3 regions of the Variovorax sp. 10N420 genome follow, and region 2 is predicted to be linked to each of the others. Evidence: predicted binding sites of a transcription regulator. Region 2 holds the regulator's gene; each other region holds the start of a gene.
What was found. The regulator LexA, encoded in region 2, represses DNA repair genes until DNA is damaged. The targets are predictions, from matches to a motif close to ACTGTATNNNNATACAGT.

Region 1 (5,777 bases), on a different contig from region 2:
GCTGGTGCTGGCGCCGGCCCAGGGGTCGGTTTCGAGCGAACGCAGGCGCAGCCAGCTTGCGGGGGCCGCCAATGTGGTGAGCGCGAGTTTCTCGGCCAGGAGCCGGCGCAGGTGCGCCATGTCCTGCGTGGGCTCGGCAGTGCGCACGGTGATGTTCTGGTGCGGCGGCAGGTTCACGCCGTTGAAACGCTTGAGGTCGAGCGTCCATTCGAGTTCGAGCGCGCGTGCCCCGCGCTGGCGTGCGCGCAGCCAGATCTGCAGCCCCGCCAGCAGACGGTTGGCCGACCACATGAGCTCGTTGGCGCCTTCGGCCAGCGCAGGCAGTTCGAGCTTCTGCTCGAAGACGTCGGGCAGGCTGAGCCACGCATGGCTTTCGGGACGCGAGCCCCAGGCGATGTCCAGCGCATTGCGCAAGCCGGTGCCAAAGCGCCGGGACAAGCCGCCGCGCGGCAAGGCGGCCACATCGCCCCAGGTGCGGCAACCCAGGCGCGCGAGCAGTTCGAGGTGCTCGTGCGCGGCGCTCAATGTGTCCAGCGGCAGGCCGGCGGGCATGTCGTCGGGCCGGCGTTCGCCGCGCACGAAAAGACGCAGCCGCGCCAGCGCCTCCAGGCTGGTCGCGCCCTGCGCTCCTTTCAGGGCCGCGTCGGGCGCAGGGTTGGCGCTGGTGAGTTGGCGCATCAGGCCCAGCCGACCGCCCCAGAGTCTTTCGCAGGCGGAGACTTCGAGCATCAGCGCTTCGTCCTGCCAGGCGACGTGCGGCGTGAATTGCAGCGCCCACCAGCCCAGGGCTTCGGCGGGCGGAAGGGGCGGCCCGGCTTGTGGCGGCCCAGCGGACTCAGGCAACCACTGCAAGGCGATCCAGTGCATGGCGTCCTTCTTTCCAGGCATCGATGTGCACTACCGTGGCGGCATCGTGCGCCGGGGCCGTGCCCTGCTGTTGCAGGCGCAGCTTGCGGCGCAGCCGGGCGGCGGCGAGCAAGGCGCTCATGCGCTCGCTGCGTGCCGGCAGCATCACCGGGGCCGCAAGCGGCGGGCCGCGGCGCTTGAGGATGTGGAGTTCGATCTGGGCCGCATCGGCCTCGCTGCGCATGATCTGCAGCCGCAGCCGCGCCGGAGAGGCCGTCTGTGCCACCGACCAGGGCCGGCAGACGAACAACACCGCATCGTGCTGCGCGGCCGCCAGCTGGAGCCGCCGCAATTCGCCGACCCGAGCCTGCGGCAACCAGGCCAGCACGGCGCCCACGTCGGCGCAGCGCAACGCCTGCTCGCAGGCCCACAGCCGCGCGGCTGCGGCCTCGCTCCGAACCCACATCAGCGCCTCGGGCCTGAGGCCATGCGCGGCCAGCGAGGCGCCGAAGGGCTCGCAGGGTGCGCCGATCAGCACCACCGGCCCGCCCCGCGCTTCCGCCGCCTGCACCAGACCGGGCAGCACCAGCTGCCAGAGCGGGTCTTCAGGCGCCGCCTGCAGCAGTTCCGTCATGGCGCCGACCGGCCAGCCGCCGCCCGGCAACTGGGCGTCCAGCGCAGCGTGGCCGGTCCCGATGACCTGCGCATCGGCGCTGCCGAGTTCGTCGGCATGCCAGACGCCGCGTCCGGCGCCAGCGGAAAAAGAGTCGAGGAAAGGAAGGCCCATGATCAAAAGGTGAATAACTGTATTTTCATCCAGTATTTTCAGCCCTGCAACCGGAAGGACAAAAGAGAAAAGAGAGACACTGGCACGCCAAAAAGGAGATTTCTTCATGACTTCATCCCCGCAGCTTTCCCAAGCCGACAAGGCCAGGACCTTCCGCGCCCTCCACGAATCCACCGAGGGTTTCATCATTCCGAACCCCTGGGACGTCGGCACGGCGCACCTGCTCGCGGGGATGGGTTTCAAGGCATTGGCCACCACCAGCGCCGGCCTGGCTTTCTCGCTCGGCCGGCCCGACAACGCCATCTCGCGCGACCACGTGCTCACGCATCTCCGAAGTCTTTCGGCCATCGACCTGCCCGTGAGCGCCGACCTGGAAAACGGCTTCGGCGACGCCCCGGAGGAAGTCGCGCAGACCATTCGGCTCGCAGCCGAGGCGGGCGTCGTCGGTGGATCGATCGAGGACGCCACCGGCCGCGCCGACGATCCCATCTATGCCCGCGACCTTGCGGCGGAACGCATTCGCGCCGCCGCGGAAGCGGCCCGCGCGCAGCCCTTTCCCTTCACCCTCACCGCGCGCGCCGAAAACCATCTTCACGGGCGCAACGACCTGGCAGACACCATCGCGCGCCTGCAGGCCTACCAGGAAGCCGGCGCCGATGTGCTCTTTGCGCCCGGCCTGGTCACGCGCGAAGACATCTCCACCGTACTGCGCGAGATCGATCGCCCGCTGAATGTGCTGATGGGCCTGGGCGCCGTCACGCTCGACGCGAAGACGCTGTTCGGACTCGGCGTGCGCCGCATCAGCGTCGGCGGTTCGCTGGCGCGCGCCGCAATGGGCGCCTTCCTGAACGCCGCCAACGAGTTACGCGAGCACGGCACCTTCACCTACGCCAGCAAGGCGGTGAGCCATCGAGAAATCAACGCGATGTTCTCAGCGCATTGAACCGGCAACGACCGGGATAACGGGCGATGATGGCCAATGACCTTCTCCTCACGCGCACCCAGTTGCTGCGGCTGGGCATCGCGCTCTGCGCCGGCGTCGCACTCCCTGGATTCGCGCAGCAAGGCAGATCGAAGATGAACACTCGCCCCATGCCCTCCACGAAGGAAGCCCTGCCGGTGGTCGGCTGCGGCACCTGGATCGGATTCGACCAGCGGCCCGGCACCGCCGCCTACCAGCAGCTTCCCGGCGTGCTCGAAGCGTTGTTCGCGGCCGGCGGAACCGTGATCGACAGTTCGCCGATGTACGGCCGCTCCGAAGAAACCACCGGCGAATTGCTGGCCGAATCGAAGCAGCGCGACAAGGCCTTTCTTGCGACCAAGGTCTGGACCTCGGGCCGCGAGGCCGGCATTGCGCAGATGGAGAAATCTTTCGAGCGGCTGCGCACCGAACGCATCGACCTGATGCAGGTGCACAACCTCGTCGACTGGAAAACCCATCTCGCCACGCTGCACGGCTGGAAGGACAAAGGCCGCGTGCGCTACATCGGCATCACGCACTACACCGAATCAGCGTACGGCGAAGTCGAAGCCGTGCTGCGTGCGCAGAAGCTCGATTTCTTGCAGATCAACTATTCGCTCGATGCGCAAGGCGCCGCGCAACGATTGCTGCCCCTGGCGGCCGAACGCGGCGTGGCGGTGATCGTCAATCTGCCTTTTGGTGGCGGCGGGCTGCTGCGCAGGCTGCGCGACAAACCCGTGCCAGTCTGGGCGACGGAGATCGGTTGCACGAGCTGGGCACAGGTGCTGATCAAGTTCGTGCTGAGCCATCCGGCCGTGACCTGCACCATTCCCGGCACCAGCCGAGCCGAGCACATGGCCGACAACGCGGCGGCCGGCACAGGGATCTTGCCGGACGCGGCATTCTGGAAAAAGAACCTGGCGTCGTTGCAGATCTAGGCACTGGGCTATCCGACGGATGGCAGCCAGAGATGCACCGTCGCAGCACACTCGAATTCCTCGCGCCTTTCAGGGGCTTGCCAATTGCCGAACATGTCCGTTGGGAGCGTCGCCGTTCCCTCCCCTTCGCAAACCAACTTCGCGGGAGCCAATCATCATGAATCATCGACATCAGCGAGAACGACAAAGCGGCAGGGAAGCGCGAGCGGCGTGCTGAAGATTGAATAGTCATGACATGACCATCCAATGGGACGAGCTCCGGGCCGCGTATGACGAGTGGCGCGCGGAGCGCGACAAGTACGACCGCTGGATGACGGTGCTGGCGGCCGCCGAGCCGTACGACAAGGCCGAGCTGCAGAAAGACATGGAAGAGCTCGATGCGAGGCACAAGGTCTTTCTGGAGAAGATCAGGCCGTTCGTCCGGTCGCTCGCCTAGTTTGCGATGAGCACGAGGATCGTCCAGTTCCTGGCCATCCTGATTGGCGCGCTCGCGCTGATTCCTTCAGGCGCGCACCTGGCTGCGCTTCCGAACAAGATCGGCCTTGACCAGTCGGAGTATTTTCTGGTCCAAGGCATCTATCGCGGCTGGTGGGTGCTCGGGCTGTTCTGGGTTGCGGCGCTCGTGGCGAACATCGTCCTGGCGATCGTCGTTCGCTCGCAAGCCGGACCGTTCTGGCTTGCGCTGTGCGCTGCAGCCTGCATCGTCGCCATGTTCGCGATCTTCGTCGCCTGGACCTTGCCCGCCAATCAAGCGACGCAGAACTGGACCGATGTCCCAGCCCATTGGGAGTCATTGAAACGCCAGTGGGAGTACTCCCATGCGGCAAATACGGCCATCGTGTTCATCGCTCTCTGCCTGGTTGCTGCGTCGGCGCTGTCCTGGCGGCAGGCGTGATGCCTATGCCGCCACCCACACCGTCTTGATGTTCACGAACTCCCTGATGCCGTAGCCCGACAGCTCGCGGCCATAGCCGCTGTCCTTCATACCGCCGAAGGGCAGCCTCGGATCGGAACGGACGGCGTCGTTGACGAACACGCATCCGGACTCGATCGACTCGGCCGCGATGCGCTCGCCGCGGCCCAGGTCGCGCGTGAAGATAGCGGCGCCAAGCCCGAACGAGGAGTCGTTGGCGGTGGCGATGGCCTCTTCCTCGTTGCGCACCGGAATGACCGCCGCTACAGGGCCGAACAGTTCCTCGTCGTAGGCCGGCATGCCCTTCGCAACATCGGTCAGCACGGTCGGCGGATAGTAGGCGCCCGGTCCCTCCGGAATCTTGCCGCCGAGCAGGCACCGCGCGCCGCGCTGCACGCTCTGCTCCACCTGCCGGTGCAGGGCCTCGCGCAAGTCGTGCCGCGCGAGCGGGCCGATTTCCGTAGCCATGTCCAGCGGATCGCCCTGCCGCGCCGCTTTCATTTTCTGCACAAAGCGCTGTTCGAACTCCTGCCGCACCGGCTCGACGACGACGAAGCGTTTGGCGGCGATGCAGCTCTGGCCGCCGTTGACCAGCCGGCCTTTGGTGCAGACGCTCGCGGCGAGCTCGATGTCCGCGTCTTCCAGCACCAGATAGGGGTCGCTGCCGCCCAGTTCGAGCACGGTCTTCTTCAGCATCTCGCCGGCCTTGCGCGCCACTGCGCTCCCGGCCGGGCCGCTGCCGGTCAGCGTGACCGCGCGCACCAGCGGATGCTCGATGGCCGCGTCGACCTGCGCACTGCCGATCAGCAGCGTTCGAAACAGGTGCTCGGGAAGGCCGGCTTCACGCAGGATCTGCTCGATCGCGAGCGCGCAGCCCGGCGTGTTCGATGCGTGCTTGAGCACCGCCGCGTTGCCGGCCATCAGCGCCGGAGCGGCGAACCGGAACACCTGCCAGAACGGAAAGTTCCAGGGCATCACGGCGAGCACGACACCCAACGGATTGAAGGTGACGAAACTCGCGCGCGCCTCCGTGTCGACCGGCTCACGCGCCAGCAGCCGCGCGGCGTTGTCGGCAAAGAATTCGCAGCAGCCGGCACACTTCTGCGCCTCGGCAATGCCGTCGCGCAACGGCTTTCCCATTTCGCGCGCCATCAGGCGGGCCCAGGTGTCGGACTTCGCGCGCAGTATCTTTGCCGCCTCACGCAGGAGCTGCGCACGCTGCTCGAACGATGTACCGCGCCAGGCCAGGAACGCCTGGTGCGTCTTGCCGATGATCTCGTCGACGGCAGCGCGCGACATCTGCGCACGCGTCTCGAGCTTTTCGCCGGTGGC
Region 2 (5,777 bases):
ATTCCCTGGCCAAGGAAGTCATCGAACCCGCGAGCGCGCCGCCGGTCCTGGTCACGCCGCAGGCGTTTGCGGACACCTATGGGCATGATGGCGAGCTGACGGCGACTGCGCCTCTCGGCCCGGAAACGGAGCCGCCTGCAATAGAGGACGGTCCTGTCCTTCCGCCGTCGATCTATGGGTCGATCGACGAGCGTTTGCAACATGACACCGTGCTGATCCCGGATGCACCGGCGACGCTGCCGGCAGACGTCGATGCTCCGGCGCCAAGGCCAGAGAGGCCTCCGCTTGAACTCGATCTTGCCGAATTCGACAAAACGGCTTACGAGACGATGCCGACGCCGCTCGAGCAGCCCAAGGCGCCGCCAGCGCCTTCGACCGACCCGCATCTGATCGACTTCGAACTCTTCGATCCGAGCACCGAAGCGGAAATCGCCCCGCGCCCGATCATCAAGCGCTGAAAGCGGGGGCGCGCCGCTGCGCCTTTTCGACGGCGATGCTGAGCGCAATGGCAAAGAGCATCGTCGCAAAGCCAACCCAGCTCATCCATGCGGATTCGTCGTTAGCGAGGAGCCAGCCTCCGGCTGCTGCACCGATGGCCTGACCGATGTAGATCCCTGAACTGTTCAGTGCGACCGAGCCAGGCGCAAGCGAAGGCTCGAGCGACACCAGGCGCGCCTGTTGCGCCGAATTGGTCGCGAAGCAGCCCAGCCCCCATGGCGTCAGCAGCAGCGCTAGCCACGCCAGCGTGACGCCGAGCGGCCAGAGCAGCAAACTCAAAGCGATCAACGCCGTCGTCAGCAAGACCATGCGCGGTGGCCCCACACGGTCGATGTAGCGGCTGACGAGCACGTTGCCCACCACGCCGCAAGCGCCGAACCATGCCCACATGAGACCCTGTTGAGTGGCGTTTGCACCCAGCTGCTGCTTAAGCAGCGGGGCGAAATAGCTGAACAAGACAAACTGGCCGGACCCCTGCAGCGCGGTGACGCACACCACACCCATCAGCAAAGGACTTTTGAGCACACGGCCCCACGACTCGCGCGACAACGCAGCGGGTCGAATGCCGGAGGGCAGTTGCCGCCAGACCCAGATGGCGCTCACGAGCGACAACATCGAGATCAGCAGGAATGCGGGCCTCCACCCGAAATGGCCGCCTATCAGCGCGCCGATCGGAAGCCCCAGCACCGACGCCATCGACCATCCGAGAAAGACGAAAGTGACGGCACGCCCGCGTTGTTCGTTCGGCACCAGGAGACCGACACAAGCGGCTGCCTGCGGCGTGAAGATGGCTGGCGCCACCACCGTCAACATCCGGACGACAAGCAGTCCGACGAAGTTCGGCATCAGGGTCGCAACAAGGTGCCCGCCCGCGTACCAGAGCATCGTGCAGGTCAGCAACACGCGGCGATCCCACCCGGCGACAACGGCGGCAAGCAACGGAGCCCCGAGACACATCACGACCGCCGCGGCGGTGATCAACTGGCCGGCGGTTGCAGCGCTGACCTGCAGTGATGCACTGAGCTCATTGAGCGTTCCGGGCACGACCATCACGCCCGTGCCGATCACGAAGTTGCCAGCCAGCAGGGACCACAGCGCGGCCGACGGTGCCGACTGTCTCAACGCCGGACCTGCAGCGCGCCAGGATTGACGATGTTGGTCGGATTGCCCTTGATGAAGCTGACGACGTTGTCGAAGGCTTGCCCGAAGTACATCTCGTAGCTGTCTTGCTCGACATAGCCGATGTGTGGCGTGCAGATGCAGTTTTCGAGGCGGAGCAGCGCGTGGCCTTGCAGCGGCGGCTCGCTTTCGAACACATCAATGGCGGCGAGGCCAGGCCGACCACGATTGAGCGCAGCAAGAAGAGCGTCTTGCTCGACAAGCTCCGCGCGCGACGTGTTCACGAACAGCGCCGTCGGTTTCATGCGCGACAGGTCTTCGAGCGTCACAAGCCCCCGCGTCTCTTCCGTCAGCCTCAGGTGAACCGACAGGACATCGGCCGCGGCAAAGAAGGTGTCTCGGTCCGATGCGACCTGGAAGCCGTCGGACCTTGCCTTGGCGCAGCTTTGCTCCCGGCCCCAGATGACCACCTGCATGCCGAAAGCCTGCCCATAGCGAGCGACCAATTGGCCGATGCGACCATACCCCCAGATGCAGAGCGTCTTGCCCTTGAGCACCGAGCCCAGGCCGAAGTTCGGAGGCATCGACGCCGACTTGAGGCCCGACTGCTGCCAGGCGCCGTGCTTCAGGTTGCTGATGTATTGGGGCAGCCGGCGCATGGCGGCCATGATCAGGGCCCAGGTCAGCTCGGCCGGGGCCAGCGGCGAGCCCGAGCCTTCGGCGACGGCGATGCCGAACTCGGAACAGGCATTCACGTCGACGTGACTGCCGACGCGACCTGTCTGGGAGATGAGTCTCAGCTTCGGCAGCTTTTCGATGAGTTGCCTGGAGATGTTGGTGCGCTCACGGATCAACACAATCACTTCGGCATCCTTGAGGCGGACCGAGAGTTGCCCGATGCCCTTGACTGTGTTGGTGTAGACCTTGGCCGCATAAGCGTCGAGCTTGGCTGCGCACTTGAGCTTGCGCACCGCGTCCTGATAATCGTCGAGGATCACAATGTTCATGGCGTGCCATTGTGCCTCGCACCGCCCACGTGCTGTGTCGGCGCACTGCCTGGCCTCCGCTTATCTTGAACAATTTTGCGGCGAGAGCAGCGCGCTTGCGGGCTTCTCTGCCGTCAATGCAGATGAGCGCGAAGGCCTGGCGACGGGGGAGAGGCGGCGGCCTCGAGTGCTACGAGCCTGTCGAGCTCGGCGCATACGTCCGCCATGCGGCCGGAAATCACCACCCGGCCTGGATGGCGACCGGTTTGCTGGGCATCGACCATCCGCACGACTCGAAGCGGCCGTGCCGCCGAGCTCGGCGCATCCTCGCGAGTCGCCGGACTTTGGCGCAACCCGCAGCTTGGCCGAACCCCGACATAGCGCAAGCCCGCCGTGCTGATGTGGCTTGACCGACGCGTTGGCATCCATCGGCTGGCCAATGTCTGCAGAGGCGAGATCAGGTCGACGATGCTAAGAAGAGCGATTCCCATGTGAACTCCAGAAAAGTCAGAGATTGAACATAGGCAGGATTGCTTTCATTGGCCACGACAGGGTGATGGCACTACGCCATACGCCCGCCACCTGTCGCGGCCGTCAACGAGGCGAACACGGGTGCAGGCCGAGTTCGCTTGCAGGATGGTCGAAGGGTTACATCAACATCGTGTTGCGGATCAGTCCGACAGCGAGGCCTTCGATCTCGAAGGGCTCACCCGGTTGAACAACGATGGTGGGGTAGTCAGGGTTTTCGGCGTGCAGTTCGATGACTTGCTTGTTGCGCTTGAGCCGTTTGACAGTGACCTCATCGCCCAGGCGGGCGACCACGATCTGGCCGTTGCGGGCTTCCTTCGTGGCCTGCACCGCCAGCAGATCGCCGTCCATGATGCCGGCGTCGCGCATGGACATCCCGCGCACCTTGAGCAGATAGTCGGGTTGCCGCTGGAACAGCGTGTTTTCGACATAGTAGGTTTGGTCGACGTGTTCTTGAGCCAGGATCGGCGAGCCGGCTGCCACTCGGCCGATCAGCGGCAGCGCGAGTTGTGCCATACCCGGAAGGGACAAGGAAAATTGGCTGTTTCGGGACTCGTTGAGCGCGCGCAATGCATCGCCCTTGAGGCGGATACCGCGCGACGTGCCACTGACGAGTTCAATCACCCCCTTGCGCGCGAGCGCCTGCAAATGCTCTTCGGCTGCGTTGGCAGACTTGAAGCCCAGTTCAGCCGCGATCTCTGCGCGAGTGGGAGGCGCACCGGTGCGCGCGATGGCGCTTTGGATCAAATCCAGAATCTGCTGCTGGCGGGCGGTAAGCTTGACTGCGAACTGCATGTGGGCTCCTGAAGGAACTGGCTGAATATCCAGTACCTGTATTTTTAACCAGTTTTCTGTGGTTGGCAAGTCATGAATGAAATCAAACAAGGCGACGAGCGCATCCGCAAGGTGATCGTGCTGGGAACAGGCGGCACGATCTCAGGCCGCGCCGAGTCTTCGGCCGACAACATCGGGTATACGGCCGGCCAAGTGGGCGTCGAGGAACTGCTGGGTGGAATCAAAGCGCCGGCTGGCGTGGAACTCGCGGCCGAACAGGTGGCGCAGATCGACAGCAAGGACATGAGTTTTGCAATCTGGCAGAAGCTCGCGCAGCGGTGTGTGCACTGGTTGGCGCAGCCCGATGTGTCAGGGCTCGTCATCACCCACGGAACCGATACGCTGGAGGAAACCGCGTATTTTCTGCATTCCGTCATTGCATCCGCATCGGTGAAACCTGTGGTGCTCACGTGCGCGATGCGGCCCGCCAGCGCGCTGGTGCCGGACGGTCCGCAGAATGTGTGCGACTCCATCGTCGTTGCGTCCACCCAGGGCGCGCGCGGTGTCGTGGCCGTCTGCGCCGGGGCCATGCACGGTGCGGTCGACGTCCAGAAGGTGCACACGTACCGGCTCGATGCCTTCGCCTCCGGCGATGCCGGACCGTTGGGTTACGTCGAGGAGGGGAGTGTTCGACTAGTGCGGACATGGCCGGCCCCCGCGCCAGCCGCCCACGAGGTCTTCAGTCGCGTGGTTGCCGCGCGCAAGTGGCCGCGCGTCGAGGTCCTGATGAGCCATGCGGATGCGCGCGGCAGCATCGTCGATGCCTTGGTGCGAGAGCGTGAGTTGGGGTCATCCGAAGTGCTTGATGGGCTCGTGCTTGCCGCCACCGGAAACGGAACCCTGCATCACGCCCTGGAAGCCGCTGCTTTGCGGGCTCAGGCCGCGGGCGTGTCGGTCGTCCGCGCTACGCGCTGTGCGCAGGGGCGCATCTTGCCAAGACAGAACGAGCTTCTTCGGGATGCAGGCGCACTGACGCCGGTCAAGGCGCGCATCGAGCTCGTGCTGGAGCTGCTGGCGGGGCGGCCATCGCCATGAAGATCAGGAGCTCAGTGCAGCCAGCGCGCGCTGAGTGATGTCGTCCACCGTTCCGACACCGCTGATGGAGCGGTACTTGGGTGCCGCAGCCGGGTCGGATTTGGCCCACTGCGAGTAGTAGTCGACCAGCGGCCGCGTCTGCTGGCTGTAGACCTCGAGCCGCTTGCGAACCGTCTCTTCCTTGTCGTCTTCTCGCTGGATCAAGTCTTCGCCCGTCAGGTCGTCCTTGCCGATGACCTTGGGCGGATTGAACTTCACGTGGTAGGTGCGGCCAGACGCCGGGTGTGAGCGGCGACCGCTCATGCGTTCGATGATGTCGGAAAAAGGAACGTCGATTTCAAGCACGTAGTCGAGCTTGACGCCGGCCGAGCGCATCGCTTCGGCTTGGGGGATCGTCCGTGGAAAGCCGTCGAAGAGAAACCCTTGGGCGCAATCGGGCTGCGCGATGCGTTCCTTGACGAGGTTGATGATGAGATCGTCGCTCACCAGCGCGCCCGATGCCATGACGGACTGTGCCTGCAGGCCAAGCGGCGTACCGGCCTTGACCGCGGCGCGAAGCATGTCGCCGGTCGAGATTTGGGGAATGCCGTATTTCTGGCAAATGAAGGCCGCTTGCGTGCCCTTGCCCGCACCCGGGGCGCCCAGCAAAATCAGTCTCATGGTGTCCTCGGAAGGTTTTTCGATTTATGTCGCGCCATGCTGCCTCCCATAGGATTTCCCAGGCGGAATTGCGGCGAGGATAGCATGCGCTCCCCCCGCTAAAACGAAGCTAGCCAG
Region 3 (5,777 bases), on a different contig from region 2:
CGGTAGAAGGGCTCGAACACCAGCTCGCGCTCGCTCTCCGCAATGCCCGGGCCGTTGTCCTCGACTTGCACGACGACGATCCGGCCGAAAGGATCCGCCAGCACTCGCGCAGTGATCACCCCTGGGCGCTCGGGCGCCGAGGGCGTGTAGTTGATGGCGTTGTCGAGCAGGTTTCGGATCAGTTCCTTGAGCAGGGTCGGATTGCCGTCGATCCCCACCCCCGGTGCGCCCGGCTCGGCGCCCTCATAGCCGAGGTCGATGCGCTTGTCGATCGCCCGGGGTACGGCCTCGCGCACGACCTCGATGGTGAGCCGTGCGAGGTCGCAGGGCTGGCGGCCGATGTTGGCGCCGCTGCTTTCCGCGCGCGCGAGCGACAGGAGCTGATTGACCGTGTGCGTCGCACGCACGCTGGCACGGCCGATTTGCTTGAGCGACTGCTTCAGTTCGTCCGCATTGGCGCCTTCGCGCTGTGCAAGATCGGCCTGCATGCGAAGTCCTGCGAGGGGGGTCTTCAGCTGGTGAGCTGCATCGGCAAGAAAGCGCTTTTGCGTGCCGATCGAATCGTTGAGCTTGCTCAGGAGATCGTTCACCGACAGGACCAACGGCACGACTTCGAGCGGCACCGAGGATTCGTCCAACGGACTCAGGTCTCCAGGCCGGCGCTCGCGAATGCGCGCCTCGACCACCGACAGCGGTTTGATGCCGCGCACGAGCGCCAACCAGATCAGAAGCACCGCCAGCGGAAGGATCGCGAACTGCGGCAACAGTACGCCCTTGATGATTTCTGTGGCGAGCACCGACTGCTTCTCGCGCGTCTCGGCCATCTGAAGCAACGCCACCGGTGTGTCGGGGCTGCTGCCGGCTATCCAGAGCGAGGCCACCCGAACCTGTCGCCCATGGATGTCGCTGCTGCTCAGGTACACCGCGCCGGGTGTTGGCGGATCGTCGCTGGACGGAAAGGGCACGTCCGGATCGCCGCTCAGCAGCGTGCCGTGCGCATCGAGCAACTGGTAATAGACGCGGTCGACGTCATCACCACCCAGGATCTCGCGTGCCGGCTGCGGCAGCACGAACTTGACGCGCCCTTGATCGACCTCGACCATGCGCGCCAGCGTCTGGATATTGGATTCGAGTGCGCGGTCGAAGGGCGCGTTGGCAATGCCCTGCGCAACCAGCCAGGTGACCCCGATGCTGACCGGCACCAGCAGCAGGAGCGGCGTGAGCATCCAGTCGAGGATCTCGCCGAAGAGAGAGCGCTGCGCGCGCTGGAAGAGCTTCACGCTCGCCCCCAGGCTTGCCCACTTCGTGTGGCCGCCCACCCCCTACCGGGGGCAACACCAGCGGCCCGGCGGAGCCGGTTCCGCGGTGTTTCACCAATGGGCCTGGCTGCGCAGGCCATTGACGTCAGGGCGCCATGGGGCATCAGGAGGGGATTTTTTCGAGGCAGTAGCCGAGGCCGCGGACGGTGGCGATACGCACCGGGCCCTTCTCGATTTTCTTGCGCAAGCGGTGGATATAGACCTCGATCGCGTTGAGGCTGACTTCCTCGCCCCATTCGCACAGGCGTTCGACCAGTTGATCCTTGCTCACCAGCCGCCCGGCGCGCTGGAGCAGCACTTCGAGAAGGCCCAGTTCGCGCGCCGACAGTTCGATCATCTTGCCGTCGATGGTCGCAACGCGGCCGGCCTGGTCGTAGACCAGCGGACCGTGCTTGATGGCGTTGCTCGTGCCGCCCATGCCGCGGCGCGTGAGCGCGCGCACGCGTGCTTCCAGTTCCTGCAGCGAAAAGGGCTTGGCCATGTAGTCGTCCGCGCCGTAGTCGAGGCCCTTGACTCTTTCCTCGACGCTGTCGGCTGCGGTCAGCACCAGTACCGGCAGTTGCGAGCCGCGTGCGCGAAGTCGCTTGAGAATCTCCAGGCCATGCATATTGGGCAGGCCGAGATCGAGAATGAGTAGATCGAACTCGCTGTTCGTCATCAATGCGGCGTCGGCCTGCGAGCCGGTCGCCACATGATCGACCGCCGAGCCGGAAGTTCGCAGGCTTCGCAGCAGCGCATCGGCCAGCACCTGGTCATCTTCCGCAATCAGTATTCGCATCCCAGCCTCCAGACATCGCAGCTTGCACCGGCCGCCGCCCTGTCGGGAATTCTAGGACGCGGCATAGGCTTCGAGTCCGATGGTTACCACCGTGGCGACGTCATCGCCGACGCTCGCCCGGAACTCTGTTTCGGCCTGTGCGACCGCGTTTCGAAATGCCTGGAGCCATGCCAGCCCATCCGAGGTGAACATCACGCGGCGCGCGCGTGCGTCGAGTGGATCCGCGCTGCGGGTCACGAGGCCCCACGCCTCGCATTGGTCGACCAGCGTGCCCATGGCCTGCTTGGTCATTCCTGCTCGCTCGGCGAGCTCCGTGAGGCGCGAGCCTTCGCGCGCCAGATGCCGCGTGATGTGGATATGGGCCGCGCTCACCTGCGCCCGTGCCGCGAGATTGGAAAGCGCCAGCGGCACGTCCGCGTCGTGGGCCATCAATGCGAGAACGCGTTCATCGAAGCGGCGCATGGCGTGGCCCAGAAGCCGGCCCAGGTGGGTTTGCCGCCAGGCATCGTGGTCGATGGGAAAAGCCATGTCATTCATGCCGGACGATAGTAAACCAAACTGACCAAAAAACACGAGATCGACCGCGAATCAACCTCTACACTACTGTTCAAGCATCCAGCCTGTGATTAAAAGCAGAGTGGATGAATCCAACACAACCCGTTGATATTCAAGGAGTTTTTACATGGACGCAATCGTCAAGGGCACAAGTATTTCGGCCCCCAACAGCGAAAAAGCCAAGGCTCTGCAGGCCGCGCTGGCCCAAATCGAAAAGCAGTTCGGCAAGGGCACGATCATGCGTCTGGGCGAGGGCGAAGCGCTCGAAGACATCCAGGTGGTCTCCACCGGCTCGCTGGGTCTGGACATCGCGCTTGGCGTCGGCGGCCTGCCGCGCGGCCGGGTGATCGAGATCTACGGTCCGGAATCCTCGGGCAAGACCACGCTCACGCTCCAGGTCATCGCCGAAATGCAGCGCCAGGCCGGCACCTGCGCCTTTGTCGATGCCGAGCACGCACTTGACGTGCAATACGCCCAGAAGCTCGGCGTGAACCTGTCCGACCTGCTCATCAGCCAGCCCGACACCGGCGAGCAAGCTCTCGAAATCGTCGATTCACTGGTGCGCTCCGGCGCGGTCGACCTGATCGTGGTCGACTCGGTCGCCGCGCTCACGCCCAAGGCCGAAATCGAAGGTGAAATGGGCGACTCCCTGCCTGGCCTGCAGGCTCGCCTCATGAGCCAGGCGCTGCGCAAGCTCACGGCCACCATCAAGAAGACCAACTGCATGGTCATCTTCATCAACCAGATCCGCATGAAGATCGGCGTGATGTTCGGATCGCCCGAAACCACCACCGGCGGCAACGCCCTGAAGTTCTACGCCTCCGTGCGCCTCGATATCCGCCGCATCGGAACCATCAAGAAGGGCGACGAGGCGATCGGCAACGAAACCAAGGTCAAGGTGGTCAAGAACAAGGTCTCGCCGCCCTTCAAGACCGCGGAGTTCGACATCCTGTTCGGCGAAGGCATCAGCCGCGAAGGCGAGATCATCGACATGGGCGTGACCGCCAAGATCGTCGACAAGTCAGGCGCCTGGTACGCCTACAACGGCGAAAAGATCGGGCAAGGCCGCGACAACGCGCGTGAGTTCCTGCGCGAAAACCGCGAGCTGTCGCGCGAGATCGAGAACAAGGTGCGCGAATCGCTCGGCATTCCGCTGCTTCTGGCCGAGACACCCGACGCGTCGGCGGAAAAGGCTGAGAAGCCCGAAAAAGCAGAGAAGGCCGAGAAAGCCGAGAAAGCCGAGAAGGCAGGGAAGTAGGGCGGCTCCTCCGCAGCAGCGCTCGCCCGACGCGGCGGGCGCGGTTATGAACCGCAGCGATCATTCATGCCATGGCCTTTGCCGCACCATCCCTCAAGGGCCGCGCGCTTCGCCTGTTGAGCCAACGTGAGCATTCACGCGCGGAGCTCGAACGCAAGCTCGCCAAGTACGAAGAGCAGCCGGGCGAGCTGTCACGCGCGCTCGACGAGCTGACCGCCAAGGATTTCATCAGCGAGGCGAGGGTGGTGCAGTCGGTTCTGCATCAGCGTGCCGCAAGGCATGGCGCTGCCCGAGTGCGCCAGGAATTGCTTCACAAGGGCATCGCACCCGAAGCCATCGCGGAGGCTGTCGCGGGCCTGCAGGGCAGCGAGCTGGACCGCGCCCGCGAAGTCTGGCGACGCCGCTTCGATGCGCTCCCGCAGGACGCAACGCAACGCGCGAAGCAGACGCGATTCTTGCTGGCGCGCGGATTCTCCGGCGCCGTGGTCTCCAGGGTGTTGCGCTACGACCCGGACGAGTGAGCCGCCGCGCCGGGAGGCTGCAAAGCCAGGATCGGTTCAGATCCCCAGCATCAGCTTCAGGTTCTGGACCGCCGCACCGCTAGCGCCCTTGCCCAGGTTGTCGAGCCGGGCGATGACGACGGCGTGCCGATGGTCTTCATTCGGGAACACGCGGATCTCGAGCTGATTGGTGTCATTGAGGGCCAGCGGATCGAGCTTGCCATCCGAGGTCGGCGGCAACACCTTCACGAACTGCTCCGGCGTGTTGCTCTTGGCGTAGTGCGAGGCGAGAGCCTCGTGCAGGTCGCTCGCCTTCGGCCGACCGGGCAGGTCATCGAGGTGCAGCGGCAACTGGACCAGCATGCCTTGCTTGAAGTTGCCCACTGCGGGAATGAACACGGGTCGGCGGGTCAGGCCGGTGTATTTCATGATCTCGGGGATGTGCTTGTGCTTGAGTCCGAGCGCATAGGTTTCGAAAGCCGGCGCGGCGCCTGCTTCATACGCTTCGATCATGGTCCGACCGCCGCCGGAATAGCCGCTGACCGAGGGCAGGGCGATCGGGAACCCGGGTGGAAGCAGTCCGGCATCGACCAGCGGGCGAACGATTGCGATGGCGCCCGTCGCGTAGCAGCCCGGATTGGCGACGCGCTCGGCCTTGGCGACGGCGTCCTTCTGGCCGGCCACCAGCTCTGGAAATCCGAACACCCAGCCTTCCGCCGTACGGTGCGCGGTAGAGGCGTCGATGATCTTGGGACGGCGGCCTGCGAGTTGATCGATCAAGGCCACTGATTCACGTGCGGCGTCGTCGTGCAGGCAGAGCACCACGAGATCGACGCCTGCCATCAGCTCACGCTTTGCGGCGACGTCTTTTCGGAGCTCAGGGGCGATGCTCACGAGTTCGATGTGCGGCATCGACTGGAGCCGCTCGCGGATCTGCAGGCCGGTCGTGCCGGCTTCGCCATCAATGAAGACCTTGGGCATGGGAGGGCCTCGAAAAAGCTCTGACGTCTCTGGAGCAACTACGTATTGACCACAGCGCAAGGGGCGGCCCTTGGTGCGGCGCACCATGATACAGTCCTCTGCTGTTCGCCGCCCCCGCCGCCAGGCGCCGTGGCCCGCGGACAACAGCCACAATTTCTCCCGATCTCCAAACCCCGTTCCGAGAGACACCCTCATGAAGATTCACGAGTACCAAGGCAAGGAAATTCTTGCCAAGTTCGGCGTGCCTGTGCCCCGTGGCATTCCGGCGTACACAGTGCAGGAGGCGGTCGAAGCCGCTCAGAAGCTCGGCGGCCCCGTCTGGGTCGTCAAAGCCCAAATCCACGCGGGCGGCCGCGGCAAGGGCGGCGGCGTCAAGGTCGCCAAAT

Region 1: a site for LexA is predicted at 1,650-1,667, ahead of imuA (translesion DNA synthesis-associated protein ImuA). Genes of this name have one in related genera too.
Region 3: a site for LexA is predicted at 2,700-2,717, ahead of recA (recombinase RecA). Genes of this name have one in related genera too.

Annotation. Positions count from the first base shown of each region.
Region 1 is NZ_JBFTIJ010000006.1:267,925-273,701, forward strand. It holds gene AC1DEK_RS17650 (Y-family DNA polymerase) at 1-867, opposite strand, end outside; gene imuA (translesion DNA synthesis-associated protein ImuA) at 836-1,633, opposite strand; gene AC1DEK_RS17660 (isocitrate lyase/PEP mutase family protein) at 1,740-2,576, shown strand; gene AC1DEK_RS17665 (aldo/keto reductase) at 2,603-3,532, shown strand; gene AC1DEK_RS17670 (hypothetical protein) at 3,768-3,968, shown strand; gene AC1DEK_RS17675 (DUF1772 domain-containing protein) at 3,975-4,427, shown strand; gene AC1DEK_RS17680 (NAD-dependent succinate-semialdehyde dehydrogenase) at 4,431-5,777, opposite strand, start outside.
Region 2 is NZ_JBFTIJ010000001.1:268,128-273,904, reverse strand. It holds gene AC1DEK_RS01310 (tetratricopeptide repeat protein) at 1-458, shown strand, start outside; gene AC1DEK_RS01305 (MFS transporter) at 448-1,620, opposite strand; gene AC1DEK_RS01300 (D-2-hydroxyacid dehydrogenase family protein) at 1,617-2,624, opposite strand; gene lexA (transcriptional repressor LexA) at 3,252-3,926, opposite strand; gene AC1DEK_RS01290 (asparaginase) at 3,999-5,000, shown strand; gene adk (adenylate kinase) at 5,004-5,660, opposite strand; gene kdsB (3-deoxy-manno-octulosonate cytidylyltransferase) at 5,770-5,777, opposite strand, start outside.
Region 3 is NZ_JBFTIJ010000009.1:141,265-147,041, reverse strand. It holds gene AC1DEK_RS22450 (sensor histidine kinase N-terminal domain-containing protein) at 1-1,280, opposite strand, end outside; gene AC1DEK_RS22445 (response regulator) at 1,423-2,097, opposite strand; gene AC1DEK_RS22440 (MarR family winged helix-turn-helix transcriptional regulator) at 2,149-2,634, opposite strand; gene recA (recombinase RecA) at 2,780-3,910, shown strand; gene recX (recombination regulator RecX) at 3,982-4,431, shown strand; gene argC (N-acetyl-gamma-glutamyl-phosphate reductase) at 4,468-5,391, opposite strand; gene sucC (ADP-forming succinate--CoA ligase subunit beta) at 5,585-5,777, shown strand, end outside.